Regions from separate parts of the Cupriavidus sp. FW305-F7 genome, predicted to be linked through region 4. Evidence: predicted binding sites of a transcription regulator. Region 4 holds the regulator's gene; each other region holds the start of a gene.
The links. Region 4 encodes sigma-54, which starts transcription at its own class of promoters, with help from an activator protein. Its sites were predicted from a motif close to TGGCANGNAANCTGCTTT; they were not measured.
Positions count from the first base shown of each region.

Region 1: the regulator sigma-54 is predicted to act here: its motif matches at 5,208-5,225, upstream of AC3WL8_RS25500 (circularly permuted type 2 ATP-grasp protein).
Region 2: the regulator sigma-54 is predicted to act here: its motif matches at 4,700-4,717, upstream of AC3WL8_RS16990 (ethanolamine ammonia-lyase subunit EutB).
Region 3: the regulator sigma-54 is predicted to act here: its motif matches at 3,234-3,251, upstream of AC3WL8_RS06100 (PQQ-dependent methanol/ethanol family dehydrogenase).

Region 1 covers NZ_JBYSYC010000030.1:94,356-101,569, forward strand. Annotated here, with positions in the region: gene AC3WL8_RS25480 (alpha/beta fold hydrolase) at 1-643, opposite strand, end outside; gene AC3WL8_RS25485 (proteasome-type protease) at 666-1,487, opposite strand; gene AC3WL8_RS25490 (transglutaminase family protein) at 1,603-2,442, opposite strand; gene AC3WL8_RS25495 (alpha-E domain-containing protein) at 2,487-3,440, opposite strand; gene AC3WL8_RS25500 (circularly permuted type 2 ATP-grasp protein) at 3,508-4,983, opposite strand; gene AC3WL8_RS25505 (gluconokinase) at 5,309-5,815, opposite strand; gene edd (phosphogluconate dehydratase) at 5,965-7,214, opposite strand, start outside.
Region 2 covers NZ_JBYSYC010000016.1:93,588-100,801, reverse strand. Annotated here, with positions in the region: gene AC3WL8_RS17010 (LysR family transcriptional regulator) at 1-95, shown strand, start outside; gene AC3WL8_RS17005 (IS110 family RNA-guided transposase) at 177-1,313, shown strand; gene AC3WL8_RS17000 (aminoacyl-tRNA deacylase) at 1,769-2,242, shown strand; gene eutC (ethanolamine ammonia-lyase subunit EutC) at 2,339-3,130, opposite strand; gene AC3WL8_RS16990 (ethanolamine ammonia-lyase subunit EutB) at 3,141-4,523, opposite strand; gene AC3WL8_RS16985 (AI-2E family transporter) at 4,727-5,764, shown strand; gene AC3WL8_RS16980 (FadR/GntR family transcriptional regulator) at 5,811-6,482, opposite strand; gene AC3WL8_RS16975 ((Fe-S)-binding protein) at 6,663-7,214, shown strand, end outside.
Region 3 covers NZ_JBYSYC010000004.1:269,551-276,764, reverse strand. Annotated here, with positions in the region: gene AC3WL8_RS06120 (type 1 periplasmic-binding domain-containing protein) at 1-529, shown strand, start outside; gene AC3WL8_RS06115 (ABC transporter permease) at 537-1,349, shown strand; gene AC3WL8_RS06110 (quinoprotein dehydrogenase-associated SoxYZ-like carrier) at 1,367-2,146, shown strand; gene AC3WL8_RS06105 (quinoprotein relay system zinc metallohydrolase 1) at 2,143-3,114, shown strand; gene AC3WL8_RS06100 (PQQ-dependent methanol/ethanol family dehydrogenase) at 3,316-5,058, shown strand; gene AC3WL8_RS06095 (c-type cytochrome) at 5,179-5,502, shown strand; gene pqqE (pyrroloquinoline quinone biosynthesis protein PqqE) at 5,583-6,734, opposite strand; gene pqqD (pyrroloquinoline quinone biosynthesis peptide chaperone PqqD) at 6,706-6,978, opposite strand; gene pqqC (pyrroloquinoline-quinone synthase PqqC) at 6,975-7,214, opposite strand, start outside.
Region 4 covers NZ_JBYSYC010000007.1:58,571-65,784, reverse strand. Annotated here, with positions in the region: gene lptC (LPS export ABC transporter periplasmic protein LptC) at 1-455, shown strand, start outside; gene lptA (lipopolysaccharide transport periplasmic protein LptA) at 524-1,174, shown strand; gene lptB (LPS export ABC transporter ATP-binding protein) at 1,232-2,032, shown strand; gene AC3WL8_RS08750 (RNA polymerase factor sigma-54) at 2,168-3,649, shown strand; gene hpf (ribosome hibernation-promoting factor, HPF/YfiA family) at 3,698-4,048, shown strand; gene ptsN (PTS IIA-like nitrogen regulatory protein PtsN) at 4,504-4,959, shown strand; gene hprK (HPr(Ser) kinase/phosphatase) at 5,040-6,011, shown strand; gene AC3WL8_RS08730 (PsiF family protein) at 6,174-6,566, shown strand; gene rapZ (RNase adapter RapZ) at 6,684-7,214, shown strand, end outside.

The DNA of each region.
Region 1 (7,214 bases), on a different contig from region 4:
GGGTGCCGGCGACAAAGCCGACCGGCACCGGCGCGCCGCGCGCCACCTTGCGCCCCAGGCTGGTCGGCAGCGTGCGGTAGATCCAGTATTCGACCTCGCGGTCAAAGCGCAGCCGCCGCTCGTTGTCCTTGCCGGTCGGCTCGGTGCCGTGGATGGCGTAGTCGCGCAGCACTTCCTGGTCCCATACCGCGAAGTTGGGCTTGGCGCGGAAGTGTTCCCAGACCGCCTCGGCATCCGGCCAGTGGGTGCGCCGGTTTTTGGTCACCGCCGCCGGGCCGGGCTTTTCGTCCATGCCGAACATCTGGGCGGTCTTCAGCAGCGAAGCACGCCAGCCGGCAATGATCGGCGAATCCAGCATCACCACGCCGCGCACGCGCTCCGGGCGCCGCAGCGCCGCCATCAGCGACAGGAAGCCGCCCAGCGAATGGCCCACCAGCCACACCGGCTCGCGGTACTGGCGGTCGATCTCGCCGAGCAGCTCCTCCACCAGGTGCGGCCAGCCGCGCGTCACCGGGAATTCGGGCTTGTGCCCGTAGCGGTCCACGGCGCGGAATTCGAAGTCGCCGTCCAGTTCGCCGAACAGCTTGCGGTAGGTGGTCACCGGAAAGCCGTTGGCATGGGAAAAATGAATGATCTCGCGCATCGCTTGCTTCCTCGCCCGGCCCTCAGTCCTGGGTACGCGACGGATTGCGCTTGGCGCGCACCGGCTGGCCCCAGCGGTCGGCCTCGCCGGGACGCGCCAGCGAGAATTCGGCGGGCGCGGCCGGATCCCACTCCGGGTTGTGGATCTCGCCGAAGACCTGGCGCAGGCGCTGCCCCCAAGTATCGCGGATCATGCGGAAGTAGGCGTTGCGCTCGTCGATGTTGACGAAGCGCGTCACGCACAGCGTATCGGCCTCATAGACCAGCAGGTCCAGCGGCAGGCCGACCGAGATGTTCGACTTGAGCGTCGAATCCATCGAGATCAGCGCGCATTTGGCCCCCTCGGCCAGCGGCAGCGACGGGTGCACCACGCGGTCAACGATGGGCTTGCCGTACTTGGCCTCGCCGATCTGGAAATAGCAGTTCTCGGGCGTGGCCTCGACAAAATTGCCCGCCGCGTAGATGTTGAACAGGCGCACCCGCTCGCCGCGCACCTGGCCGCCGAAGATCAGGCTGACATTGAATTCGATGCCGGCATCGCGCAGCGCATGCGCATCGCGCTTGTGCACCTGGCGCACCGCCTCGCCGACGATGGAAGCGGCCTCGAACATGTCGCGCGCGGTCCACAGCGAGCGCTTCTCGTCATGGTTCTCGGCCAGGATCTGGCGCACCGACTGGCTGATCGCCAGGTTGCCGGCGGTCATCAGCACCATCACGCGGTCGCCGGGTTCTTCGAACACCGTCATCTTGCGCGACGTGGAGATGGCATCTACCCCCGCATTGGTGCGGGAATCGGACAGGAATACCAGGCCGGCATCCAGCCGCATGGCTACACAGTAAGTCATGGTCTTGTTTTGGTGTGCTTCGCGGCGGCCGGAAGTGGCCAGCCGATGGCCTGCATACCCCGGATTCTAGCGCCGGTGCCGCGGCACCGCGCCCTGTCTGGAATCAGGCACCTAATCAGGGAAAAAGCGGCGTTATGCTCACATCGACTTCAAGCGTCTCGCCGGAACCCCCTTCCAGGATGCCCCTTACCGGCGCAGCCGACGCGTAATCGCGCCCCACCGCGAGGCGTATATGACGCTCGTCGGTCAGGCAGCCGTGGGTGATATCGACGCTGCACCACACCTCGCGCGCCGGGTCCAGGCATACGTCGGCCCAGGCATGGCTGGCCATCTCGATCGCGGCCGGATCGTAAAAGTATCCGCTCACATAGCGTGCCGGGATACCCAGCGCCCGGCACGCCGCCACCATCACCTGCGCCTGGTCCTGGCACACGCCGCTGCCCAGGCTGAAGGCCTCGGCCGCCGAGGTGCCGACGTCAGTGGTGTTGGGCTTGTAGCGCACCCGCTCCGCAATCCCCTGGGCCAGCGCCAGCAGCGCCGGAATCTCGTGCCCGGCCGCCAGGAACGGTGCGGCAAACGCCTGCATCTCCGGCGGAGCCGAGGTCAGTGGCGTGCTGCCGAGGAAGTACAGCGGCGACACCCGCGCTTCGCCGGGGGGCGGTGCGTCGCAGAACGCATGGTGGCCGTCCCGGTCGAGGTCGCCATGCGGCTGCAGCACTTCCACCTCCCCGCTGGCTTCGATCGAAATGGTGCTGGTCGGTCCGGCCACCGTGAAGTTGTGCACGATGTTGCCGAAGCCGTCATGCGCCGCTGACGGATTGCCAGGCGCGACCAGTTGCCATCGGTGCACGGTCTGCAGCGGGCCCGAACGCGGCTCGAGCCGCACTTCGTGCACGCTGCGGCGCACCGGCTCGGCGTAGCGGTAAACAGTATGGTGGTGGATCTTGTATTTCACGGTATCAGGGCGCGGCGGCACATGGAGGCTGCCGGCGGCCCATCTCAGGCAGCCAGCAGCGGCACGAGGAAGTCCCGGCTGATGCCATTGCCGAGATCGCCGATGCGCTCCAGGAAGCTGGTCAGGTACGCGTGCAGGCCGACAGCGAAAATGTCGTCGATGCGCGCGTACTTCAGGTCGGCGTGGAGTTTACCAGCCTGGCGCTCGGTTTCCGCCGATTGCTGGTTGCGCACCGTGTGCAGGATGGCCACCACCTCGTCCATGCTCGACACCAGCGAGCGCGGCATGTCGGGCCGCAGGATCAGCAGCTCGGCCACGCGCTGCGGCGTAATGACCGCGCGATAGACCTTGCGGTAGACCTCGAAGCCCGATACCGAGCGCAGCACCGCGGCCCAGTGATAGAAATCGTTCTGGTCGCGGTTGGCATCGCTCTCGTCGCTGCCCGATGCCTGGAACTTGACGTCGAGGATCCGCGCGGTGTTGTCGGCGCGCTCCAGGAACGTGCCCAGCCGCATGAAGTGGAAGGCATCGTCCTTGAGCATGGTGCCGAACTGCACCCCGCGCGCCAGGTGCGAGCGGAACTTGACCCATTCGAAGAAGCGCGACGGGTCTTCCTTCAGCACGCCGTCGGCGATCAGGCGCTGCACCTCCAGCCAGGTGGTGTTGACGGTCTCCCAGACCTCGGTGGTCAGCGACCCGCGCACCGCGCGCGCGTTCTCGCGCGCCGCGCGCAGGCAGCTCATGATGGACGAGGCGTTGGTCATGTCGCGCACCATGAAGTCGATCACATCGTCGCGCGACAGCAGCCCGTACTTGTGGTCGAAGACGTCGGTCAGCTCGGAGATATCGAGCATGGCCCACCAGCCCTGCTCGGCCACCTCGGCCGATTGCGGCAGGAGCGAGGTCTGGTAGTTGACGTCGAGCATGCGCGCGGTGTTCTCCGCGCGCTCGGTGTAGCGGGCCATCCAGAACAGGTGGTCGGCGGTGCGGCTCAGCATGCGGGCTCTCCTGGCATGGCGGCGGTCGCCATGGCGGTCATTGCGGCGGTCATCACGTGGTTCGCGTTCATCGTTCCAGCACCCAGGTGTCCTTGGTGCCGCCCCCTTGCGAGGAATTCACCACCAGCGAGCCTTCGCGCAGCGCCACGCGGGTCAGGCCGCCGGGCACCATGCGCACCTCCTTGCCCGACAGCACGAACGGGCGCAGGTCGATATGGCGCGGCGCGATGCCCGACTCCACATAGGTCGGGCAGGTCGACAGCGCCAGCGTCGGCTGCGCGATGTACTGCTCCGGGCGCGCCCTCACCACTTCGCGGAAGGCATCGATCTCGGCCCGCGTCGCGGCCGGGCCGACCAGCATGCCGTAGCCGCCGGCGCCGTGGGTCTCCTTGACCACCAGTTCTTCCATATGGTCCAGCACGTACTGCAGGTCGTCCGGGCGTCGGCACATATAGGTCGGCACGTTGCTGAGGATCGCCTCTTCGCCCAGGTAGAAGCGGATCATGTCGGGCACGTACGGATAGATCGACTTGTCGTCGGCCACGCCCGTGCCAATGGCATTGCAGATGGTCACGTTGCCGGCGCGGTAGACCGACAGCAGGCCGGCCGCGCCCAGCGAGGAATCGTGGCGGAACACCAGCGGGTCGAGGAAGTCGTCGTCGACGCGGCGGTAGATCACGTCGATGCGCTGCGGGCCCTGCGTGGTGCGCATGAACAGGTGGTCGTCCTCGACGAAGAGATCGCTGCCTTCGACCAGCTCCACGCCCATCTGCTGCGCCAGGAAGGCATGCTCGAAGTACGCCGAGTTGTACATGCCCGGTGTCAGCACCACCACGGTAGGATCGGCAATGGCCTGCGGCGACACCCCGCGCAGCATGTCGAGCAACAGGTCAGGATAGTGGGCCACCGGCGCCACGCGGTTGCGCGCGAACAGATCCGGGAACAACCGCATCATCATCTTGCGGTTTTCCAGCATGTACGACACGCCCGAGGGCACGCGCAGGTTGTCTTCCAGCACGTAGAACTCGCCCTCGCCGGCGCGCACCACATCGATGCCGGCCACGTGCGCATAGATGTCGTGCGGCACGTTGACGCCGAGCATCTCGGGCCGGTACTGGGCGTTGTTGTAGATCTGGTCGGGTGGGATCACGCCGGCGCGGATGATGTCCTGGCCGTGGTAGATATCGTGGACAAAGCGGTTGAGCGCGGCCACGCGCTGGCGCAGGCCCTTTTCCAGCAGCGCCCATTCGCTGGCCGGGAAGATGCGCGGGATCACGTCGAACGGAATGGTGCGTTCAGTGCCGCTGTTGGCCTCATCCTTGTCGCCGTAGACGGCAAAGGTAATGCCCACGCGCCGGAAGATCAGGTCGGCCTCGGCGCGCTTGTTGCCCATCGTGCTTTCAGACTGCCGCGCCAGCCAGTCAGCGAAATGCCGGTAATGCGGGCGCACCGCGCCTTCAGGCAATGCCTGCCCCGCCTGGATGACTAATTGCGCCCCGTCCGTGCGCCAGTCCAGCATCTCGTCGAAATACCGCCCCGCCATGATGGCCGTTCCTCCATGTCGCGGGCTTCCGGTGCTACCGCTTCATTGCGACTTCGTGGTCGCTACCGGCTGCCCTGGTTTTGCCCTGGCTTTCCTGTCCCCAGCCCGCCGCGCCTGCCCGTTCGGGGCGCCCACGGCGATACTGTCGAGTCACTGGCCCTTTCAGCATACCCGTACCGGCGAATCCCGCAAGCTGGCGGGTGCCGGCCGGCACGGAAAGTGAACTAGCAAGATGTCTGCCAGCGCACGCAAAAACGGCCGCCAGCCAGGCTGGCGGCCGCTTGCGGGCTGCGCGGGAACGAGCCGACCGGAACGGCCGGCGCGGTCAGCGCGCCGCGCCGGCGCCCTGCGACACCGTGGCCTGCAGGATGGTGGCGACCAGCGCCTCGGGGGACTGGCGGATGTCGAGCACCAGCGCGTCGCTGGGCTCTTCCAGCGTATCGAACTGGCTTTGCAGCAGGTCGGGGTTGAAGAAGTGTTCCGTGCGCGCGGACAGGCGCGTGCCGATCAGCGATGCGTCGCCCTTCATGAAGACGAAGGTCACGCCGCCGTCGGGCGGAGTCAGCCGGTCGCGGTAGGCCTGGCGCAATGCCGAGCAGGTGAACACATGGGTGCGGCCTTCGGCCCGGGCCGCGTCGATGGCGGCACGCATGGCCGCCAGCCACGGCCAGCGGTCTTCGTCGGTCAGCGGGATGCCCGCGTGCATCTTGGCCTTGTTGGCGTCGCTGTGGAATGCATCGGCGTCATGGAAGCCGCAGCCCAGGCGCTGCGCCAGCAACTGGCCGACCGTGGTCTTGCCGCTGCCGGAAACGCCCATCAGGATATAGATCATGTCTGCTCCGTCGGTCTTGGTATCGGATGGTGTCGCCATCCTTGTCTGTCCTTGTCGGTCCAGCTGGGCGTCCTTGCGGCGGCGCAAGGACGCCCGGGGGCGCTGCCGCCCCGCAGGAAACTTCAGGGGAAAATCGGCCTCAGGCCTGGCTATTGTGCGACGGATTGCGCCGCTGCGGTACGTTGGCGCCGGCCTGCGCCGGCCTCGGCATCCGCCTCAGACAGGTCAAGTGCGCTGCCGCCCTCTTCCGCGATGCGCGCGTGGCGCCGGAACAGGCCGAACAGGCCGCGCCCCAGGCTGAATTGCGCGAAATCGTCGTCCGGCGCCGCGGCCAGTTCGCGCGCCGCGAATTCGCCTTCGTCGCCCAGCCACTGCAGCGTGCCGGCAACGGCATCGACACGGATGCGGTCGCCATCGCGCACGCGCGCCAGCGCGCCGCCGGCCAGCGCCTCGGGGCCGACGTGGATCACCGCCGGCACCTTCCCCGACGCGCCGGACATGCGGCCGTCGGTCACCAGCGCCACCTTGTGGCCGGCGTCCTGCAGCGCGCCCAGCACCGGAGTCAGGCGGTGCAGCTCGGGCATGCCGTTGGCGTTCGGCCCCTGGAAACGCACCACCGCGACCAGGTCGCCGGTCAGCTCGCCCGCATCGAAGGCCGCCTGCAGCGCCTCCTGCGCATCGAACACCCGCACCGGGGCTTCGACCACGCGGTGCTCCGGCGCCACCGCCGAGACCTTGATCACGCCGCGGCCCAGGTTGCCCTGCATCAGCCGCAACCCGCCCTCGGCCGAGAAAGGCTCCGCGACCGTCGCCAGCACCTGCGCGTCGCCGCTGTGCGCCGCGCCGTCGCGCCAGCGCAGCACGCCGTCGGTCATCACCGGCTCCTGCGCATAGCGGGCCAGCCCGGGGCCGGCCACGGTCTGCACGTCCTCGTGCAGCAGACCGGCCTGCAGCAGTTCGCGGATGACGAAGCCGGCGCCGCCCGCGGCATGGAAGTGGTTCACATCGGCCGAGCCATTCGGGTAGACGCGCGCCAGCAGCGGCGTGATGCGTGACAGCAGGTCGAAATCATTCCAGTCGATGACGATGCCCGCGGCGCGCGCCATCGCCACCAGGTGGATGGTGTGGTTGGTGGAGCCGCCGGTCGCCAGCAGGCCGACCATGGCGTTGGCAATGGCGCGTTCGTCAACGATGCGCGCCAGCGGCAGGTATTCGTCGCCGCGCGCGCGCAGGGCGATCGCGCGTTGCGCGGCCGCCGCGGTCAGCGCATCGCGCAGGCCGCTGTCCGGGTGCACGAAGGCCGCGCCCGGCAGGTGCAGGCCCATGATTTCCATCAGGAACTGGTTGCTGTTGGCGGTGCCGTAGAAGGTGCAGGTGCCGGCGCCGTGGTAGGCCTGGC
Region 2 (7,214 bases), on a different contig from region 4:
CCATGCCCAACCGCTACCAGACGCTGGCCACGCGCTATCTGCTGAACTTCCTGAAGACCGAGCTGCAGGCAGTGTGGCCGCGCCTGCACCGCTAGATTCTATGGAAGGGCTGGACAGATAAGCCCCCTGGAGTAAAACGAAGCTTCACGAACCCGTTTTACGAAAGGAGCCTGCAAATGAATGCGCCTGACACAGCCCTTCAAGGACAGGATAGGGCAGTTATTGGTCGACTGTATATGGCCTTCGAACTGGGCGAGAAGAGTTGGAAGCTGTCGCTTGGCGACGGCGTACGCGGGCCGAGCCGGTATACGGTGGCGGCCGGTGACAAGGACGCGGTCCTGCGAGCGATTGCCAAGGCCAAAGCACGCTGCGGACTGACATCGCAGGTGCCGGTCCGCAGTTGTTACGAGGCTGGCCGCGATGGCTTCTGGCTGCACCGCTGGCTGACCGAACAAGGCATTGATAACCTGGTGGTGGACTCGTCCAGTATCGAAGTCAACCGGCGTGCACGACGTGCCAAGACCGACCGGCTCGACGGCGACAAGTTGCTCTCGATGCTGCTGCGTTATCACGCGGGGGAGCGACGCGTGTGGGGCGTCGCGCGGGTTCCCACCCCGGAGCAAGAAGACGAGCGGCAGTTGCACCGGGAACTGGGGCGACTCAGGCAGGAACGCACCGCCCTCAGCAACCGAATTCGCTCGCTGCTGGTATTGCACAACCTGCGGGTCGCCCACGTCGGTGGCCGTTCCTGGGCGCACTGGTGGAACGATCATGGCGCGCAACTGCCTGTGGGGCTGCGCGCCGAGATCGAGCGCAGTGTCGCGCGACTGTCACTGGCGGTTACGCAGATCAGGACGATCGAAGCCCAGCAGCACGCGACCGTAAAGACCGGCGCGCAGCCGGCGATCGCCCTGCTCGCGCGGCTGCGCGGGATTGGCGTCGGCAGTGCCTGGATCCTGGTCAAGGAACTGTTTGGCTGGCGGAACTTTCACAACCGACGCGAAGTCGCCAGCTCCCTGGGCTTGGCGCCGACGCCCTACAGCAGCGGCGAAAGCCAGGTCGAGCAAGGCATCAGCAAGGCTGGCAACAAACGAGCCCGCTGGCTGATGATTGAACTGGCGTGGAGCTGGTTACGCTACCAGCCTGCAAGTCAGCTCACCCAATGGTTCAATGAGCGCTTTGCGCCAGGTGGCAAGCGCATGCGGCGCATCGGTATTGTGGCACTGGCACGGCGATTGGCTATTGGCCTGTGGCGCTATCTCGAGTACGGCGAGATTCCAGTCGAGGCCAGCTTCAAACCAGTCGCAACGTGATGCCGCCTGAGTATGGAAGGCTAAGCGGTAACGATCGCAGGTCAGCGCGCCCGTAACAGACTCGGGCTGCCCCCAGCGGGTAGCCGTTCTTCTAGATGGGGCGCGCGCAGGTAACAGGGGTGTTCCAGCGCCTCGCGCATGCGGTATGTGGTGACCCGGCCTTGCGCCGGGCACGGATAGAAGGTAGACCGGGGCTGGGTCCCGGCCTTAAGTAACCCCGATCTCGGTTTCACGCCGTGTCAGCCCACGAAGATTCGAGGCTTGCAAGGAGAAAGCATCGTGCCAGTCATGTCTATGGAAATTCAATCCCGGAGGAGCTTGACATCCTCGCCCTCATAGAAGGGTCTGTTCCCATATGGAACAGACCCTGGGCGCGTCGCCTTCGGCAGCGGCGCCACGGACTATAGTAGGAGCACAAGGATAACCGTCGGCGCATCCGCACCTGAGGAGCTACCATGGCCCTGGCTAGCACGCTTGCAAGCTGCCTGAGCAGCAAGAACACCCAGTACGACATCATCCGCCACCCCTACACCCTCAGCAGCATGGCCACTGCCGAGGCCGCGCATGTTCCCGGGGACCGGTTGGCCAAGACGCTGTTGCTGGAGGATGACCGCGGCTATGTCGCCGCCGTGATTCCTTCAAGCCACCATCTGCACATGGCCGCCATCTGCGAACAGACCGGGCGCAACCTGGTACTGGCGCATGAGGACGAGATCCGCGAGATCTTCAAGGATTGCGACCTCGGCGCGATCCCGCCGGTCGCGATGGCCTACGGCATGCAGACCTATGTGGACGACAGCCTGATGGCGCAGCCCGACGTGTATTTCGAAGGCGGCGACCACCAGGAACTGGTGCACATGAGCGGCGAACAGTTCTCGCGGCTGATGTCGGACGCTGGGCACGGGCAGTTTTCGCGCCGCATGATGTAAGCGGCGCTTTTTATTGGCCACTGAACGGCCACCACGCGGGTTGCGAACCCGCGCGGTGGCCGTTTTGCATGCTGGCGGGTGGGGGATGCAGACGCTTCAGCCTTCAGGCAACGCCGGCACGCTGTCGTCCTTCAGGTCCACGCCCGAGCGGCCCAATGCCGCCGCGCCGCGCAGCAGGAAGGCGAGCCGGTCGGCGGCCTGCGCATACGGCAGGCCTTCGGGGCGCACGTTGGAGATGCAGTTGCGCTCGGCATCGGTGCGGCCCGTGCGCGGCGCATGGGTCAGGTAGATGCCAAGGCTGTCGGGCGAGCTCAGGCCGGGCCGTTCGCCGATCAGCATCACCACCTGGCGCGCGCCAAGCAGCTCGCCGATCTCGTCGCCCAGCGCCACGCGCGACTGCTCGGCCACCACCACCGGGCCGATGCGCCATGTCTGCGGCAAGCGCGCGCGGGTGGCATCGAGCAACGGCAGCGCGTGCGTCTGCGTGGCCAGCGCGGACAGGCCGTCGGCAACCACGAACACCACATCGGGCGCGTCGCCCGGCCGTGCCGCGGCCAGCCGCGCGCGGCTGGCATCGTCCAGGCGCCGGCCCAGGTCGGGGCGCCGCAGGTAGTGCGCGCGGTCCGGCGCCGCGCTGTGCACGGCGAGGTTCTGTACCCCCGCCGCATCCAGCGCCGCGGTGACCGCGCCCACGTCCAGCGGCAGGTGCACCGCATCGCGCGCCTGCGCATGGGCCAGCCCGAAGGCCAGCACCGCATCGGTGGTCTGGCTGTGGCCGGTACGGCCCAGCGCTACGCGCGCGCGCGTGAACTGGCGCAGGCGTTGCCACGGGTCGGCATCGGCATCGGCGTTGGCAGGAGCGGCGGGAGGCGGGCGTCTGGCCGTCATCGGCTGCACCTTACAGGCTGTGGGCCATCTGCAGCAGCGGCTGGCGCGCGGCGGGCTCGAGCAGCCTGCCGCTGGCATCGGCAATGCCCATGCGCTGCAGCCAGGCCTCGAACTCCGGCGCGGGGCGCAGCCCCAGCACCTCGCGCAGGTACAGCGCATCGTGGAACGAGGTGCTCTGGTAGTTCAGCATGATGTCGTCGGCGCCGGGCACGCCCATGATGAAATTGATGCCGGCCACGCCGAACAGCGTCAGCAGCGTGTCCATGTCGTCCTGGTCGGCCTCGGCATGGTTGGTGTAGCAGACGTCGCAGCCCATCGGCACCCCCATCAACTTGCCGCAGAAGTGGTCTTCCAGCCCGGCGCGGATGATCTGCTTGCCATCGTACAGGTATTCGGGACCGATAAAGCCCACCACCGTATTGACCAGCAGCGGCGAGAACGCGCGCGCCACCGCGTAGGCGCGCGCCTCCATGGTCTGCTGGTCGACGCCGTGGTGCGCATTGGCCGACAGCGCGCTGCCCTGCCCGGTCTCAAAGTACATCAGGTTGTCGCCAACGGTGCCGCGCGCGAGCGCCTGCGCGGCATCGTGCGCCTCGGCCAGCAGCGACAGGCTGATGCCAAAGGCCGCATTGGCGCGCTCGCTGCCGGCCACCGACTGGAACACCAGGTCCACCGGCGCGCCCTGCCCGATCGCGCGCAGCGTGTTGGTGACATGGGTCAGCACGCAGGATTGCGTGGGGATGTCGAAGCGGCTGCGCAGCTCATCGATCATGCGCAGCAGCGAGACGATGGCGCCCAGGTTGTCCGAAGCCGGGTTGACGCCGATGGTGGCATCGCCGCAGCCATAGAGCAGCCCGTCGATGATCGACGCGGCAATGCCCTTGGGATCGTCAGTCGGGTGGTTGGGCTGCAGCCGCACCGAGAGCCGGCCCGGCAGCCCCACCGTGCTGCGAAATCGCGTCACCACCTGGCACTTGCGCGCCACCGCCACCAGGTCCTGGTTGCGCATCAGCTTGCTGACCGCGGCGGCCATCTCCGGGGTGATCCCCGGCGCCACCCGCGCCAGCGTGGCGCTGTCGGTCTCATGCAGCAGCAGCCAGTTGCGCAGGTCGCCCACGGTGGTGGCGCCGATGGCGGCAAAGGCCGCGCCATCGTGCCGGTCCAGGATCAGGCGCGTGACCTCGTCGTCCTCATACGGCACCAGCGCCTCGGTCAGGAACTGCTTGAGCGGCACCTCTGCCAGCGCCAGCCGCGCGGCCATCCGCTCCTGCTCGCTGGCCGCGGCAACGCCCGCCAGCGCGTCGCCGGAGCGCGCAGGGCTGGCCCGGGCCAGCAGCGTGCGCAGGTCGGCAAAGACGTGGCGGTGGGTGCCGATGGTGTGCGTGTAGGCCATGCGCTCCGTTCCTGGGCTCTGGGGAAAACGATGACAGCGGTGCGCCAGGCGCCTTGCCGGGCACGATTCCCCCTAATATAGACAGCCTTTGCGTGTGCCGTGATGCCAACATCGCCTCAGCGCACACGGCCTGACTCAGGAACAACATCTGGATCGGCGAGAATTCAGAATAAATTTGAGCAAATTGCATGCCGGAGACCCCGATGAAAGACCCCGACCCGACCACCACCCCGCGCCTGCTGCCGGCCGCGTGGTACAGCGTCGGCACCGTCGCTTACCTGCTGACCGCCCTGGCGCTCTGGACCGTGCTCCACGCCAACCTGGTGGCGGCATTGCTGTCCGGGCTGCTGCTGTACTCGCTGGTGGACGTGCTGGCGCCGCGCCTGAAGCGCCTGAACCAGCGCCACGACGCCCTGGCCGTGGCCATCCTGTCGGCGCTGATCCTGCTGGCGCTGACGCTGGCGGGCTGGCTGCTGGTGCGCTTTGTCAGTGGCGAGGGCAATACCCTGGACGGGCTGCTCAACCATGTGGCCGACATCATCGACCGCTCGCGTGGGCAGATGCCGCCGTGGCTCAGCGATGCGCTGCCCAACGGCGTGGACGAGCTGGCCAACACGCTGATCGAGACGCTGCGCGAGCATGCCGCGATGGCGCAGAAGCTGGGTGCCGAGGTGCTGCGCACGCTGGTGCATATCCTGATCGGGCTGGTGATCGGCGCGATGGTGGCGCTGTACCGCGCGGTGGTGCGGCCCAACCGCCGGCCGCTGGCCGCGGCGCTGGTGGCGCGCGCACGCACGCTGCAGCAGGCGTTCTCGCAGTTCATCTTCGCGCAGATCCAGATCTCGACCATCAACACCGTGCTGACGGCGATCTACCTGCTGCTGGTGCTGCCGCTCTTTGGCGTGCACCTGCCGCTGACCAAGACGCTGCTGGTGATCACTTTCGTGGCCGGGCTGCTGCCGGTGCTGGGCAACCTGATTTCCAACACCGCCATCGTGGTGGCCTCGCTGTCGGTGTCGTTGCCGATCGCGGTGGCGTCGCTGGTGTTCCTGGTGGTGATCCACAAGCTGGAGTACTTCCTGAACGCACGCATCATCGGTGCGCGCATCCAGGCCGCGGCGTGGGAACTGCTGACGGTGATGCTGCTGATGGAAACGCTGTTCGGCATCCCGGGCGTGATCGCCGGACCGATCTTCTACGCCTACCTGAAGCGGGAGCTTGCCGGCGCCGGGCTGATCTGAGTGCCGCGGCCGGCATGCCGCAGCGTTGGTAGGACCAATACCTGATTCAGGCGCCGTCCTGCTCCACCCGGCTGCGCACGAAGTCGATATGGGTCTGCATGGCGGTGCGCGCCTCTTCCGGGCGGCGCGCGCAAATCGCATCGCACAGCGTGCGGTGCTGCAGCAACAGAAGGTCTGAGGCGCCGTCGTCCTGTTCGCGCAGGCCGGTGCCGTTGATGGTGATGTGCTCGCGCAGCATGCCGATCACGCTGGTATGCAGGTGCAGGAACATGGTGTTGTGCGAGGCCTGGGCGATGGCGTCATGCAACTGCGCATCGGCATCGGCCTCTGCCTGCTTGTCGTCGGCGGCACGCGCGCGTTCCAGCTTGGCCATCAGGGCGCGGATCCGTTTCACGTCAGCGGCATCCGCGCGCAGCGCCGCAAAATACGCGGTCGCGCCCTCCAGCACGCGGCGGAACTCCAGGATGTCGTCGCGCAGCGCGGGGTGGTCGGCCACCAGTTGGCCCCAGGGCGAGGCAATGCCGGCGCGCAGCTGGTCGGTGGCGTAGACCCCGGCACCGCGCCGGCTCTGCAGCAGGCCGCGCGCGGCCAGGCGCTGGATCGCCTCGCGCACGGTGTTGCGCGCCACCTCGTATTGCCCGGCCAGCACCCGCTCGGCCGGCAGCCGCGTGCCGGGCGGCCAGGTGCCGTCGAGCAGCGCGGTCTCGATCCGGCGCATGACCGACTCCACGCGTCCGCGGGTGCGCCCGTGCCTTGCTGCCGCTGCCGTCATTCCGTATGTCCTCGCTCCTGAGCTTGCGCGGGTCGCCGGGCAGATTGGTCCAACCAATTTGTACCGCCGCGCAGAAGCGGGAATTATGCGCCGAAACGTGCGACCCCAGCACGTCCGGAGCGAGACATGAAGGATCGTCAGTACCCCACCGGCCCTGCCCCCGCGCAGGCCTACCTGTTTGCCACCTGCCTGGTCGACATGTTCGTGCCGCAGGCCGGCCTCGACGCCGTGCGGCTGCTTGAACGCGAAGGGCTCACCGTGCACTTCCCGCGCGGCCAGAGTTGCTGCGGCCAGCCCGCCTACAGCAGCGGCAACCCCGACGCGGCCCGTGCGGTGGCGCGCGCCCAGCTCGACCTGTTCAGCCAGCCCTGGCCGGTGATCGTGCCGTCGGGCTCGTGCGCGGGCATGATGCGCCACCACTGGCCGCAGCTCTTTGCCGACGATCCGGTGGCCGGCCCCAAGGCACTGGAACTGGCCGGACGCATCTATGAACTGGGCGAGTTCCTGCTCCATGTGCTGAAGCTGGATTTTGGCGATGCCGCACCGGCGGGCCAGCCGCAGGAGCGCATCGTGCTGCATACCTCGTGCGGCGCCCGTCGAGAAATGGGTACGCGCCAGCACGGCGTGGCCCTGGTCGACGCGCTGCCGGGCGTGACCCGCGTGGAGCATGAACGCGAA
Region 3 (7,214 bases), on a different contig from region 4:
GGCCAACCTCGGCCTGCTGACCGGCGGCGTGGACTATGACGTGGTGGTGGTGGCCGATGCCGACGGCGAGTTCGCCCGCGGCGTGCCCTACGCCACGCTGCTGCCGCGCCCGGTAGTGGGCGCCAGCGGGCTGGGCGCGCAGGCGTGGCACTGGGCCTGGGAGCGCAATGGCGGGCCGCAGCTCAACCGGCGCTTCATGCGGGCGGCGGGCCGTCCGATGACCGGCTACGACTGGGCTGCATGGGTGGCGGTCAAGGCCATCGCCGAGAGCGTGGCGCGCCTGCCCAGGGCCGGGTTTGCCGGACAGGCGCAGGCGCTTGCCGCCGGGCAGGTGGTGGTGGACGGCTTCAAGGGGCCGCCACTGTCGTTCCGCCGCTGGGACCGCCAGCTGCGCCAGCCGGTGTTGCTGGCTCACCCTGACGGCGTGGTCGGCATGGCCCCGGTGGAAGGCGTGCTGCATCCGAAGAACAACCTCGACACCCTGGGCGCCGATGAAGCCGACACGGCGTGCCGGACCCCATCCGCGTAGCGCACCCATGGCCTCCATCCTGATCCATCGCTGGCGCGCGCTGCGCGCGGTTTGCGGGCGCGAGCTGCGCAAGTACCTGCGCCAGCCCGGGCGCCTGCTGTCGTCGCTGGTGCGCCCGCTGCTGTGGCTGCTCGTGTTTGCCGCGGGCTTCCAGAACGCGCTGGGCGTCGCCATTGCGCCGCCCTATGACACCTACATCGAATACAAGATCTACGTGGCGCCCGGACTGCTGGGCATGATCGCGCTGTTCAACGGCATGCAGTCGTCGCTGGCCATGGTGTACGACCGCGAGATGGGCGTGATGCGGCTGCTGCTGACCGCGCCGCTGCCGCGGGGCTGGCTGCTGGGTTGCAAGCTGGCGGCGGGCACGGTGCTGTCGCTGCTGCAGATGGCCGCGTTCCTGCTGGTGGCGATGGCCTTCGGCATCCGCTTCGAGTCCCTGCACCTGCTGGCGGCGACGGGCGCCATGGCGCTGGCCGCGCTGATGCTGGGCGCGCTGGGCCTGCTGCTGTCGGTCCATGTGCGCCAGCTCGAGAACTTTGCCGGCACCATGAACTTCGTGATCTTCCCGATGTTCTTCATCAGCTCGGCGCTGTATCCGCTGTGGAAGCTGCAGGAGTCGGGCGCGGAGCTGGTGTACCAGCTGGCCCGCTTCAATCCCTTCACCCACGCGGTCGAGGCGATCCGCTTTGCGCTGTACGGGCAGGTGGCACCGCTGAGCCTGGCGGTGGTGGCGGGCAGCGCGGTGGTGTTCTTCGCGCTGGCGCTGCAGGGCTACGACCCGCAGCGCGGCATGGCGCGCCGGGGGCAGCAGGCATGAGGCGCCGGACGCGGGGCATGGTCCTGCTGATGGCGGCCGCACTGGGCATGGCCAGTCCGGCGGTACCGGCTGCCGGGGCAGCGGACGCCGTCATCGCGCACAGCGATCCGCTGCAGTCGCCGCAATGGGCCTGGATCCAGAAGGAGCTGCTGCAGACTGGCCCGGTGGTGTTCGACAGCCGCGTCAGGGTGACCGGGCCGGCGTTTGCGGAAGACCCCATGCGCGTGCCGATCGCCTTCGATGCCTCGGCGCTGGGCGAAGTGGATCGCATCGTGGTGGCGGTGGACCGCAACCCGATCCGCGAGGTGCTGGCGTTCGAACCGCTGCGGGTGCGCCCGTCGCTGTCGTTCCGCTTCAAGCTGGAACAGGCATCGCCGGTGCGGGTGGCGGCGCGCACGCGCGATGGCACCTGGCATGTCGGCAGCGTGCTGGTCGATGCCGGCGGCGGGGGCTGCACGGTGCCCGGCGCCACGCGCCGCGACGGCAGCTGGAGCCGCACGCTCAACCGCGTGGACGCGCGCGTGTTCCCGGGCTTCGGCGGGGCCGCGGCACGCGTGCGGCTGCGCGTGATGCATCCGATGGATACCGGCCTGGCGGCAGGTATCCCGGCGTTCCATATCGAGACCCTGGTCCTGGCTGACGCGGCCCGGCAGCCGCTGCTGCGACTGACGCTGCATGAGCCGGTTGCCGAGAATCCGATCTTCTCCTTCGACCTGCGCGATGCCGTGCCGCCGGGCATGACGGTGGCCGGCCACGACAACAACGGCAACCGCATCGCGGCGCGGGTGTCCCCATGAAGCGACGATTGCTACTGTGGTTGCTGCTATGCCTGGCGGGCCAGCCCGTGCCGCCGGCACTCGCCCAGCAGGCCGCGCTGCAGCCTCCTGACTACCGCCTGGCCCCGCGCGAGATCGCCGCGGGCGTGTGGCTGCTGGAAGGCGCCAATGCCGACTTCGCGCCCGGCAACGGCTGCAACATCATCAATACGGCGTTTATCGACACCGGCGACGGCGTGGTGGTCATCAACACCGGCCCGTCGCGGCTGTATGGCGAGCAGCAGCGCAAGGCGATTGCATCGGTCACGGCCGCCCCGGTGCGGCTGGTGCTGAACCTGAACCTGCATCCAGACTATTTCTTCGGCAACCAGGCCTATGCCGATGTGCGCGGCAGCGCCCTGGCCGGCACCATCGACGGGGCGCGGCGCGAGGGCGCCGCTTATGCCGACAACCTCTACCGCCTGTGCGGCGACTGGATGCGCGGCACCGAGTCCGTGCCGGCTGCCCACGCGCTGGCGCCGGGCCGCCGCACGATCGGGCGCCATACGCTGGAGCTCGTGCGCCTGGACGGCCATACCGGCGACGACCTGGTGGTGCTGGACCACAGCGCGGGCGTGGTCTTTGCCGGCGGACTGGTGTTCCGGCAACGCATTCCGACCACGCCGCACGCGGATATCGGCCGCTGGCAGGCCAGCCTGGACCGGCTGCAGGCGCTGCTGGCCGACAGCGGGGCGCGCGTGCTGGTCCCCAGCCACGGGCCAGTGCCTGCGGCCGGCGGCGGCGCAGAGGCCATCGCGCATACGCGCGGTTACCTGCAATGGCTGGATACGCGCCTGCGCGAGGCCGCGGCGCAGGGGCGGGACCTGGCCGAGGTCATGGCGATGCCGGTGCCGCAGCCCTACGCGCACTGGGCCGCGATGCCCGCGGAGTACCTGCGCAACGTCGGCCATCTCTACCCGGCGCGCGAGGAAGCCGCGCTTGGGCACTGACGCCGGCCAGCCGTGGCGGGCTGTTCAATTCTGGAGCAGCTGCAACGCAGTGTTGCGCGCTGGCACGGCCGCCATCACGCAGCGGGGCCGCAACCGGCGTGCTGGTGGGGGGATGCGACTGGCATGGGAATTGCCAAAGGCATGTCTGGTGTGTGGCGCAGTGGCGCACCAGGGAAACCCAAAACAAGAGAGGAGATGGCAATGAGGACGTTACGAGTAGTGATGGCGGTTGCGGCTGCCGCGGCCAGTCTGGCCGCGCAGGCGGCAGTGACCGATGCCATGATCGAGAACGACGCAAAGAGCCCCGGCGATGTGTTGTCGTGGGGCATGGGCCCGCAAGGCCAGCGCTATTCCACGCTGTCGCGCATCAATACGAAGAACGTCGGGCAGCTGGTGCCGGCGTGGTCGTTCTCGTTTGGCGGCGAGAAGCAGCGCGGGCAGGAATCGCAGCCGCTGATCCATGACGGCAAGATGTTCGTGACGGCCTCGTATTCGCGCATCTATGCGCTGGACCTGAAGACCGGGCGTAAGCTCTGGAAGTATGAGCACCGGCTGCCCGAAGGCATCATGCCGTGCTGCGACGTGGTGAACCGCGGTGCGGCACTCTACGACAACCTGGTGATCTTTGGCACGCTCGATGCGCAGCTGGTGGCGCTGGACCAGAAGACCGGCAAGGTGGTGTGGAAGGAGAAGCTGGAAGACTACGCTGCCGGCTATTCGTACACGGCGGCGCCCATGATCGTCAAGGGCATGGTGCTGACCGGCATCTCGGGCGGCGAGTTCGGCGTGGTGGGCCGGGTCGAGGCGCGCGATGCCAAAACCGGGCAGCTGGTGTGGTCGCGGCCGGTGGTGGAAGGCCATATGGGCTACAAGTACGACAAGGACGGCAACAAGACCGAGAACGGCGTGACCGGCACCGCCAACGCAAGCTGGCCGGGCGAGACCTGGAAGACCGGCGGCGCCGCCACCTGGCTGGGCGGCACCTATGATCCGGCCACCGGGCTGGTGTACTTCGGCACCGGCAATCCGGGCCCGTGGAACAGCCATATCCGCAAGGGCGACAACCTCTACTCGGCCTCGACGGTGGCGCTGGATCCCGCCACCGGCAAGATCGTCTGGCACTACCAGAACACCCCGAACGACGGCTGGGATTTCGATGGCGTCAATGAGTTCGTGACCTTCGACCTGGACGGCAAGCGCATGGGCGGCAAGGCCGACCGCAATGGCTTCTTCTACGTCAACGACGCGGCCAGCGGCAAGCTGGTCAACGCCTTCCCCTTCGTCAAGAAGATCACCTGGGCCACCGGCATCGACCTGAAGAGCGGTCGCCCCAACTACATCGCCGAAGGCCGTCCCGGCGACCCCGCCGCCGGCAGCGACGAGAAGAAGGGCAAGTCCGTGTTTGCCGCGCCGGGCTTCCTTGGCGGCAAGAACCAGCAGCCGATGGCTTACAGCCCGCAGACCGGCCTGTTCTACGTGCCCGCCAACGAGTGGGGCATGGATATCTGGAACGAGCCCATCAGCTACAAGAAGGGTGCTGCCTTCCTGGGCGCGGGCTTCACCATCCGTCCGCTGAACGAGGACTATATCGGCACGTTGCGGGCCATCAACCCCAAGAGCGGCAAGATCATGTGGGAGGTCAAGAACAGCGCGCCGCTGTGGGGCGGGGTGATGACCACCGCCGGCGGGCTGGTGTTCTGGGGCACGCCGGAAGGCTACCTGAAGGCGGCCGACGCCAGGACCGGCAAGGAGCTGTGGCAGTTCCAGACCGGCAGCGGCGTGGTGGCGCCCCCGGTCACTTGGGAAGAGAACGGCGAGCAGTACGTGGCGGTGGTGTCCGGCTGGGGCGGTGCGGTGCCGCTGTGGGGCGGCGAGGTGGCCAAGCGCGTGAACTTCCTGGAGCAGGGCGGCTCGGTGTGGGTGTTCAAGCTGCACAAGAGCTGAGCCGGCGGGAGGTGACACGGTCCGGCGCACGCGCGCATCGCATCATGGGTGCGCGGCGTGCGCCGGGCGCGGTTGCAACAGGACGAAACGGGTCGAAATGGGACGAAGAGGGACACAGGTATGAAGAAGGAATGGATGGCGCTGGCGGTGGTTTCGGCGCTGCTGCCGGGCGCGGCACTGGCCGGCACGGCCGCCGACATGCAGGCCCTGGCCGACAAGAGCGGCTGCTTTTCCTGCCATGGCATGCAGTCAAAGCTGGTGGGGCCGGGGTTTGCCGAGGTGGCCGCCAAGTACAAGGGCGACAGCCAGGCGGCGGAGCGGCTGGCAAAGAAGATCCGCGAAGGCGGCAAGGGCGTGTGGGGGCGGATTCCGATGCCGCCGCATGGCAGCCTTGGCGAGGATGACGCGAAGAAGCTGGCGGAGTGGGTGTTGAGTGCCAGCTGAGGCCGGCGACTGTCTTGACGATGCCGGCTTGCCGGCAAGGTACCCCGGCTGGCGCCTGCCATGCCGGGGTCTTTTCTTTCTTACCGCTGGCCGCTGCTCAGCCGCAGCGAGTTGCCATCGCTGCGAAATACCATCGCTTGTTCGCGCGCCTGCGCCACGGCCAGCCGGCCCTGCAGCACGATCTCGCTGACCTTGTCGTGCGCGCCGGAGCGCTCGCACACCGGGTCTGTCGCGGCGGCGTCGCCGGTGACAAGGAACGCCTGGCAGCGGCAGCCGCCGTAGTCCTGCTCGCGCTGGTCGCACGAACGGCAGGGTTCCTGCATCCACTGCGTGCCGCGGAAACGGCGGAAAGCATCGCTTTCGGTCCAGATCTCGCGCAGCCCCTGCGTGGTGACATTGGGCAGCGCCAGGCGGGGCAGCATGCGCGCCGCGTGGCAGGGCAGCGCGGTGCCGTCGGGCGCCACGCCAAGGAAGGTGGTACCCCAGCCGTTCATGCACTTCTTGGGCCGAGCCTCGAAGTAGTCAGGCACGACGAACAGGATCTGGCATTGCCTGCCGATGCGCGCGCGGTACTGCCGGACCACGGCCTCGGCCTCGCGCAGCTGCTCATAGGTGGGCAGCAGCGCCAGCCGGTTCTCCCAGGCCCAGCCGTAGTACTGCGTGTTGGCCAGTTCCAGGTATTCGGCGCCCATCTGCAGGGCCATCTCGATGATGGTGCCGACATGCGGCAGGTTATGCCGGTGCAGCACGCAGTTCATCACCATCGGGTAGCCGTGCGCCTTGATCATGCGCGCCACGCGCTGCTTCAGGTCAAACGTGCGGGTGCTGGACAGGAAGTCGTTGAGCTCGCGGGTGGAGTCCTGGAACGACAGCTGGATATGGTCCAGGCCGGCTTCGCGCAGGGCGGCAAGGCGGGCGTCGGTCAGGCCCACGCCGGAGGTGATGAGGTTGGTGTAGAAGCCCAGGCCATGCGCATGCCTGACCAGTATCTCCAGGTCCTTGCGCAGCAGCGGCTCGCCGCCGGACAGCCCGAGCTGCACCGCGCCCAGCGCCCGCGCCTGGCTGAACACATCGCACCATTGCGCGGTGCTCAGCTCGGCCGTATGCCGGGCATAGTCCACCGGGTTGGAGCAGAAGGCGCAATGCAGCGGGCAGCGGTAGGTCAGCTCGGCCAGCAGCCACAGCGGCGGGCCGGGCGGGACCTCAGACCAGCCAGCCGCGTTCGATGGCATGTTTGACAAAGGCATGTACCTCCGGGGCGATGCCCTGCACGCCAAACGCGGCCTGCAGGTCGTCGATCAGCATGTCCAGCGTGTGGCTGCCGTCGCAGCGCTGCAGGATCGCGGCGGCGCTGTCGTTGAGGGTGACCATGCCTTCCGGGTACAGCAGCACCCAGCTTTGCTGGGACGCTTCCCATTGCAGGCGAAAGGTCCGGTGCAGGGTCGGTCTGGCGAGGTCTTGCGTGCTGGCTGTCATGGGTTGGCTTGCTGGATGGCGTCGAGCATCGACCAGAGCACGTCGAGCTTGAACTGCAGGATGTCGAGGGCGCGCTGCTGTTGCGCCGCGCTGCGGAAGTGGCCCAGCGTCACGCGCAGGCCATGGTCCACGTCGCGCTGCGCGAGCGGAATGCGAGAGCGGAAGTAGTCCAGCCCGGCGGCCTCGATCCACGGGTAATGCGTGGGCCAGCCGGCCAGGCGTTCCTTGTGGATTGC
Region 4 (7,214 bases):
CGGCCACCGAGCTGGCGCCGGACGGCAGCACCAAGATCCGCTTCACCGGCGAGCGCATGGTCCATTTCGAGGACGACCAGACCTACGAAGTGACCCGGCCCGCCATGCGCGCGTACGAGCCGGACCGCCCGCCGGTCACCGCCCGCGCCGATATGGGCCGCATGAACGCCGAGGGCTCGGTGATCGACCTGTACGGCAACGGCTTCGTCATGCGCCAGCAGGGCGTGGACGTGTCCAAGGACCCGCAGCTGACCGCCGCATCCAGTTATTTCCAGCTGCTGATCAATGACGACATCGTCAAGACCGACAAGCCAGTCAAGCTGACGCGCGGCCCGTCGGTGATGACCGCCAACGGCCTGATCTTCAACAACGTCACGCGCGAAGTACAATTGCTCGGCAATGTACGCGGCACCATCATCACCGGGCCGTCCCCAGGCCGCGCGCCGGGGTCCTGAGCCCCGGCCCGGGGGCCGCACCAACCCGCACCAACGTACCCAGACGCCCTCAAGCAACCCCTGCCAACATGACTGCTTCCCTGACGACATCGTCCCGTCGACGCACCGCCCCGGCTCTGCTCGCCCTGGCCATGGCCTTCGGCCTGCTGGCCCAGCCCGCCCTGGCCGAGCGAGCGGACCGCGACAAGCCGATGGTGCTGGAGGCGGACAACGCCAGCTACGACGACGTCAAGCAGATCTATACGCTGACCGGCAACGTGGTGCTAACCAAGGGCACCATGATCCTGAAGTCCGACGCCGCCGAACTGCGCACCGACCCCGAGGGCTACCAGTTCGCGGTAGCCACCGCCAAGCCGGGCAAGCAGGCCTACATCCGCCAGAAGCGCGAAGGCGTCGACGAATACATCGACGGCTGGGGCGACCGCATCGAGTACGACGGCAAGCAGGAGTACTCCAAGCTGATCGGCAATGCCCGCATGGCGCGCCTGCAGGGCGCCAAGCAGGTCGATGAGATCCGCGGCGCGGTGCTGACCTACGACAGCCGCAAGGAGTTCTACACGGCCGCCGGCGGCGGCAGCGGCGACGCCGCGGCCGCCAATCCGTCCGGTCGCGTGCGCGCGGTGTTGTCGCCGCGCCAGGACCAGAAGGCCGGCGCCACGGGCAATGGCGGCTCGCCGCTGGACCTGAAGACGGCGCCCGCGCCTGCCAACAAACCCTGACGCCTGGCGCCGGCTTGCCTGCCCGCGCCAGAAACGCCTGAACGCCAGACCGTGCCAATGACCGATACCGCAACCATCGCCGACAAGCCTTCCGTCGAAGCCTCCACCGTCCTTCCCGGCGGCAGCACGCTGGTCGTGCGCCACCTGAAGAAGCGCTATGGCTCGCGCACGGTGGTCAAGGACGTCTCGCTCGACGTGAAGAGCGGCGAGGTGGTCGGCCTGCTCGGGCCTAACGGCGCGGGCAAGACCACCTCGTTCTACATGATCGTGGGCCTGGTGGCGCTGGACGAAGGCGATATCGTGCTCGACGGCGACCACATCAGCGGCCTGCCGATCCACGAGCGCGCGCGCATGGGGCTATCGTACCTGCCGCAGGAAGCCTCGGTGTTCCGCAAGCTCAACGTCGAAGAGAACATCCGCGCGGTGCTGGAGCTTCAGGTGAGCAACGGCAAGCCGCTGCCCAAGACCGAGATCGAGCGCCGCCTGGATTCGCTGCTCGACGACCTGCAGATCGCGCACCTGCGCAACAACCCGGCGCTGTCGCTATCGGGCGGCGAGCGCCGCCGTGTCGAAATCGCGCGCGCGCTGGCGTCGTCGCCGCGCTTCATCCTGCTGGACGAACCCTTCGCCGGCGTGGACCCGATCGCCGTGGGCGAGATCCAACGCATCGTCAGTTTCCTCAAGGCACGCAATATCGGCGTGCTGATCACCGACCACAACGTGCGCGAGACGCTCGGCATCTGCGACCACGCCTACATCATCAGCGAAGGCACGGTGCTGGCCGCGGGCCAGCCCGAGGAAATCATCGCCAATGACGCAGTGCGGCGCGTCTACCTGGGCGAGAACTTCCGCATGTGACTTAACGGCCTGCCCGCGAGCGGCAGGCCTCTTCGCGGGCGCGCGTGGGCCCTCCCACAGCCAGCGGCGATCGGACCGCATAAGCGATAGCAATTTCCGTTCCAACAACGGAAAGATGCGCATAGAATAGCTCGCATGAAACCGTCGCTACAGCTCCGTCTTTCCCAGCATCTGGCCCTGACCCCGCAACTGCAGCAGTCGATCCGGCTGCTGCAGCTCTCCACGCTGGAACTGCAGCAAGAGGTCGAACAGGCGCTGACGGAAAACCCGCTGCTCGAGCGCGAGAACGACTGGATCGAAAGCCCGCTGCGCGTGGCGGCCGACGGCTCGGTCAACCTGCAGAGCGCACCGGCGCCCGCCCCGGCTGAGCCCCAGGGCAATGGCGAGGCTCGCGCCGACGGCGCGGGTGACGACGACAGCTATGGCGACAGCGGCAACGGCGACGACTACGGCAGCGGCGACTGGAGCCTGGACGACTTTGCCCGCCGCCCCCAGGGCGACGAGGATGAAAAAACGCCGATGCAGCTGCGCGAGGCCGAGCCCACGCTGCGCGAGTACCTGATGGAGCAGCTCACGCCGCTGAAGATCTCGGCGCGCGACAAAGGCCTGGCCATCTTCCTGATCGAATCGCTCGACGACGATGGCTACCTGAGCGCATCGCTTGAGGAGATCTGCACGGAGTTGCCGGAAGAACTCGAGTTCGAGATCGACGAAGTCCACGCCATCCTCACGCTGCTGCAGAGTTTCGACCCGCCCGGCGTGGGTGCGCGCAACGCCGCCGAGTGCCTGGCCCTGCAGTTGCGACGCCTGACGCACCCGCAACGCGAACTGGCGCTGAACATCGTTAGCAATCACCTGGAGTTGCTCGCAGTACGCGACTACACGCGGCTGAAGAAGGCACTGCAGGTAGATGAAGTGGCACTGAAGTCCGCACACGAACTGATCCGCTCGCTGGCGCCCTACCCCGGCCATGCGTACAGCCGCCCGGAAGCGGACTTTGTGGTGCCGGACGTGTTCGTGCGCAAGGGTGGCGGCGGCTGGATCGCGCAGCTCAATCCGGATGTGATGCCGAGGCTGCGCATCAACGATATGTATGCCCAAATCCTGCGTGGCGCGAAGGGTGAGTCCGGCACGGCCGGACTGCAGCAAAAGCTGCAAGAGGCGCGCTGGCTGATCAAGAACATCCAGCAAAGGTTCGACACAATCCTGCGTGTCTCGCAGGCCATTGTCGAGCGTCAAAAGAACTTTTTCAGTCACGGCGAAATCGCCATGCGCCCCTTGGTTTTGCGGGAGATTGCCGATACACTGGGTTTACACGAGTCAACCATCTCCCGGGTGACGACCAATAAATTCATGGCAACGCCGATGGGTACTTTCGAACTGAAGTACTTCTTCGGCAGCCACGTGTCCACCGAAACCGGTGGCGCGGCTTCATCAACGGCCATCCGCGCCTTGATCAAGCAACTGATAGGAGCCGAAGACCCGAGGAATCCCCTTTCCGACAGTCGCATTGCCGAACTGCTGGGTGAGCAAGGCTTTGTTGTTGCGCGCCGCACTGTTGCCAAGTATCGCGAAGCCCTGAAGATCCCCGCAGTCAATCTCCGCAAGTCTTTGTAGCCGAGCCCACCGCCTGCCTGGTGAGGCTCTTTCAGAAGGAGAAGCGCTATGAACTTCAAGATCAGTGGACACCACCTGGACATCACGCCCCCTCTGCGTGAGTACGTGGAAACGAAGCTGGAGCGAATCGTCAGGCATTTCGATCAGGTCATTGGCGTTAGCGTGCTGCTCTCTGTCGACAACCACAAGGAAAAGGACCGGCGTCAGTACGCGGAAATTAATCTACATCTCAAGGGCAAGGACATCTTTGTCGAGGCGCATCACGAAGACCTATATGCAGCGATCGACGCACTCGTCGACAAGCTGGACCGTCAGGTGATCCGCTACAAGGATCGCGTGCAAGGCCACGACCGCGAAGCGGTCAAGTACCAGATGGCCGCAGCGCAAATGCAGCAATGACCGTGCCCGGCAGCCCCGCAGCGGGCTGCTGAATCAGGATTGAACAGGCAAGCCGCGCCACGAAGCGCGGCTTTTTTGCGCCCTTGCGTTCCGGGTTGCCGCCGGCATGCCGCGCCCGCACTGGCGGTGCGGCCCGGCTGTGGCGCCGGAGCCAACGCTTTTCACCCGAATGGGCAAGAGTGTTCGCAAGCGCAGCGCCAAGGTGTATGCTGCGCCATACAAAGAGAGGGAATCCTGGCCGCGCCCCGCATCGGTGCGCCGGCTCCCGGCCCGGAGGCACGATTGCATCACCATGTATCGTTCTGCACCGGCTTGCCCCGCTGCGCTGCACAATACGGGGGTAGTCGCTGCTCTATAATGGGCCGGACGCCTCCGGCCAGGCCAACGGCAGCCCGGAGCCAGCCCACTGCCCCGCGGAACGATCTGCCCGCTAACTGAAATCCTGCGCATCGCCCATGAATCGTTTGGCCAAATTGCTGCCACCCGGCAACATCACCCTGGACGTCAGCGTCACCAGCAAGAAGCGTGTGTTCGAGCAGGCCGGGCTCCTGTTCGAGAACAACCATGGTGTGGCGCGCGCCATCGTGACGGACAACCTGTTCGCGCGCGAGTCGCTGGGATCCACCGGCCTGGGCGCCGGCGTGGCGATCCCGCACGGCCGCATCAAGGGCCTGAAGCAGCCGCTGGCCGCCTTCATGCGCCTGGCCGAGCCGATTCCGTTCGAATCGCCGGATGGCAAGCCGGTATCGCTGCTGATCTTCCTGCTGGTGCCCGAACAGGCTACGCAGCAGCACCTGGAAATCCTGTCAGAAATCGCGCAACTGCTTTCCGACCGCGACATGCGCGAAGGACTGGCCACGCTGCCGACGCCCGATGCCGTCCATCAGCTGCTGATCGCATGGCATCCCTGATCCCCTGATCCCCCAGGCGGGCCGGCACCAGACCGGGCAGGCGCCAGGCGCTTCGCAAACCGCCCCACCAGTCATACCGCATGGAACTCACCGGCGTCACCTCCCAGTCCATCTTCGACGACAACGCAGCCGACATCAAACTCTCGTGGGTGGCCGGCCTGGAAGGCGCGGACCGCGCCTTCGACGTGGAGTTCGCCCGCGAAGCCACCTCCGCCGCCGACCTGGTGGGCCACCTGAACCTGATCCACCCCAACCGCATCCAGGTGCTCGGCAAGCCCGAAATCACTTATTACCAGCGGCTGGACGATGAGACCCGCAAGCGCCAGATGGGCGAGCTGATCCTGTTGGAGCCGCCCTTCCTGGTGATCGCCGACGGCATGGAGCCGCCGCCCGACCTGGAACTGCGCTGCACGCGCTCGTCCACGCCGCTGTTCACCACGCCGGTGTCGTCGGCCGCGGTGATCGACCACTTGCGCCTGTACCTGTCGCGCATCTCCGCGCCGCGCGTGACCATGCACGGGGTCTTCCTCGACATCCTGGGCATGGGCGTGCTGATCATGGGCGAATCGGGCCTGGGCAAGAGCGAACTGGGCCTGGAACTGATCTCGCGCGGCCACGGGCTGGTGGCCGACGATGCCGTGGACTTCGTGCGCCTGGGGCCGGATTTTATCGAAGGCCGCTGCCCGCCGCTGCTGCAGAACCTGCTTGAAGTGCGCGGCCTGGGCCTGCTCGACATCAAGACCATCTTCGGTGAGACCGCGGTGCGGCGGAAGATGAAGATCAAACTGGTGGTGCAGTTGGTGCGCCGCAACGACGGCGAGTTCGAGCGGCTGCCGCTCGATTCGCAATACCTGGACGTGCTGGGCCTGCCGATCCACATGGTCAAGATCCAGGTGGCGGCCGGGCGCAACCTGGCCGTGCTGGTCGAGGCCGCGGTGCGCAACACCATCCTGCGCCTGCGCGGCATCGATACGCTGCGCGACTTCATGGACCGGCAGCGCGCCGCGATGCAGGCCGATGCGGTTTCGCGCGGCCAGGGCCGCCTGCTCTGAGCCCCAGCGTTTTCATTTGCTTACAACGGCGTTGACGCAGAACGTCAACGTTCTTCAGGCATGCTCCGTTTTGTGCTGTAATGGGCATCGCGCCCGTTACGGAAGCTGCAACGCCGGCAATGGCGCGCGGCCATGAAGTTTTCCACATCCAGGAGAGCAAGCATGAAGAAACTGATCGCGATGTGCGCGCTGGTCACCCCGATGATCGCCGCCAGCGCTTTTGCACAGACCACGGCCACGCCGGCAACCCCCGCCACGCCAGCCAAGCCAGCGGCCACCGCACCGGCAACGCCGGCCATGCCTGCCACGCCCGCCACCCCGGCTACCCCGGACAAGCCCGCAGCCAACGCCCAGCAGGACAAGATGAAGGCCTGCAATACGCAAGCCGCCGGCAAGAAGGGCGACGAACGCAAGGCGTTCATGAAGGAGTGCCTGTCCAAGGGCGCGTCCAAGACCCAGCAGGAGAAAATGGCTTCCTGCAGCAAGTCGGGCAAGGGCAAGAAGGGCGACGAATACAAGGCCTACATGAAGGAATGCCTGTCCAAGGCAGCCTGAGCCGCACCCAGCGCCGCAAACTGACGGCAAAAGCATGGCGAACCGCGAGGTTCGCCATGCTTGCTTTGTGCGTGGTGTCATGACGCCTTCATCACGTGATGCTATGCTTCAGTTGCTATGCGCATCATCCTCATCACCGGCATATCCGGTTCCGGCAAGTCCGTCGCACTGAACGTGCTCGAAGACGCAGGCTACTACTGCGTGGACAACCTGCCGGCTCAGTTCATCCCGGAACTGACCCGCTACCTCGACAGCCAGGGCTATACGCACCTGGGCGTCGCCACTGACATCCGCAGCCGCGAGTCGCTCGACCAGCTGCCCGACACCGTGCGCGCGCTGGCCGCGGAGCACCAGGTCGAGGTGGTGTTCCTGACCGCCAGCACCGACGCACTGGTGCAGCGCTATTCCGAGACGCGCCGCCGCCACCCGCTGTCGGTGCGTACCGACGGCATGCCGGGCCCTGGCGTTGAACCGGCCTTCAACGACACCGCGCTGATGGAAGCGATCGAGATGGAGCGCGCGCTGCTGAGCCCGCTGGCCGAGGCCGCGCACCGCATCGACACCAGCAATGTGCGCACCAATACGCTGCGCAGCTGGATCAAGGAGCTGATCCGCGACGACAGCCAGCGGCTGACGCTGCTGTTCGAG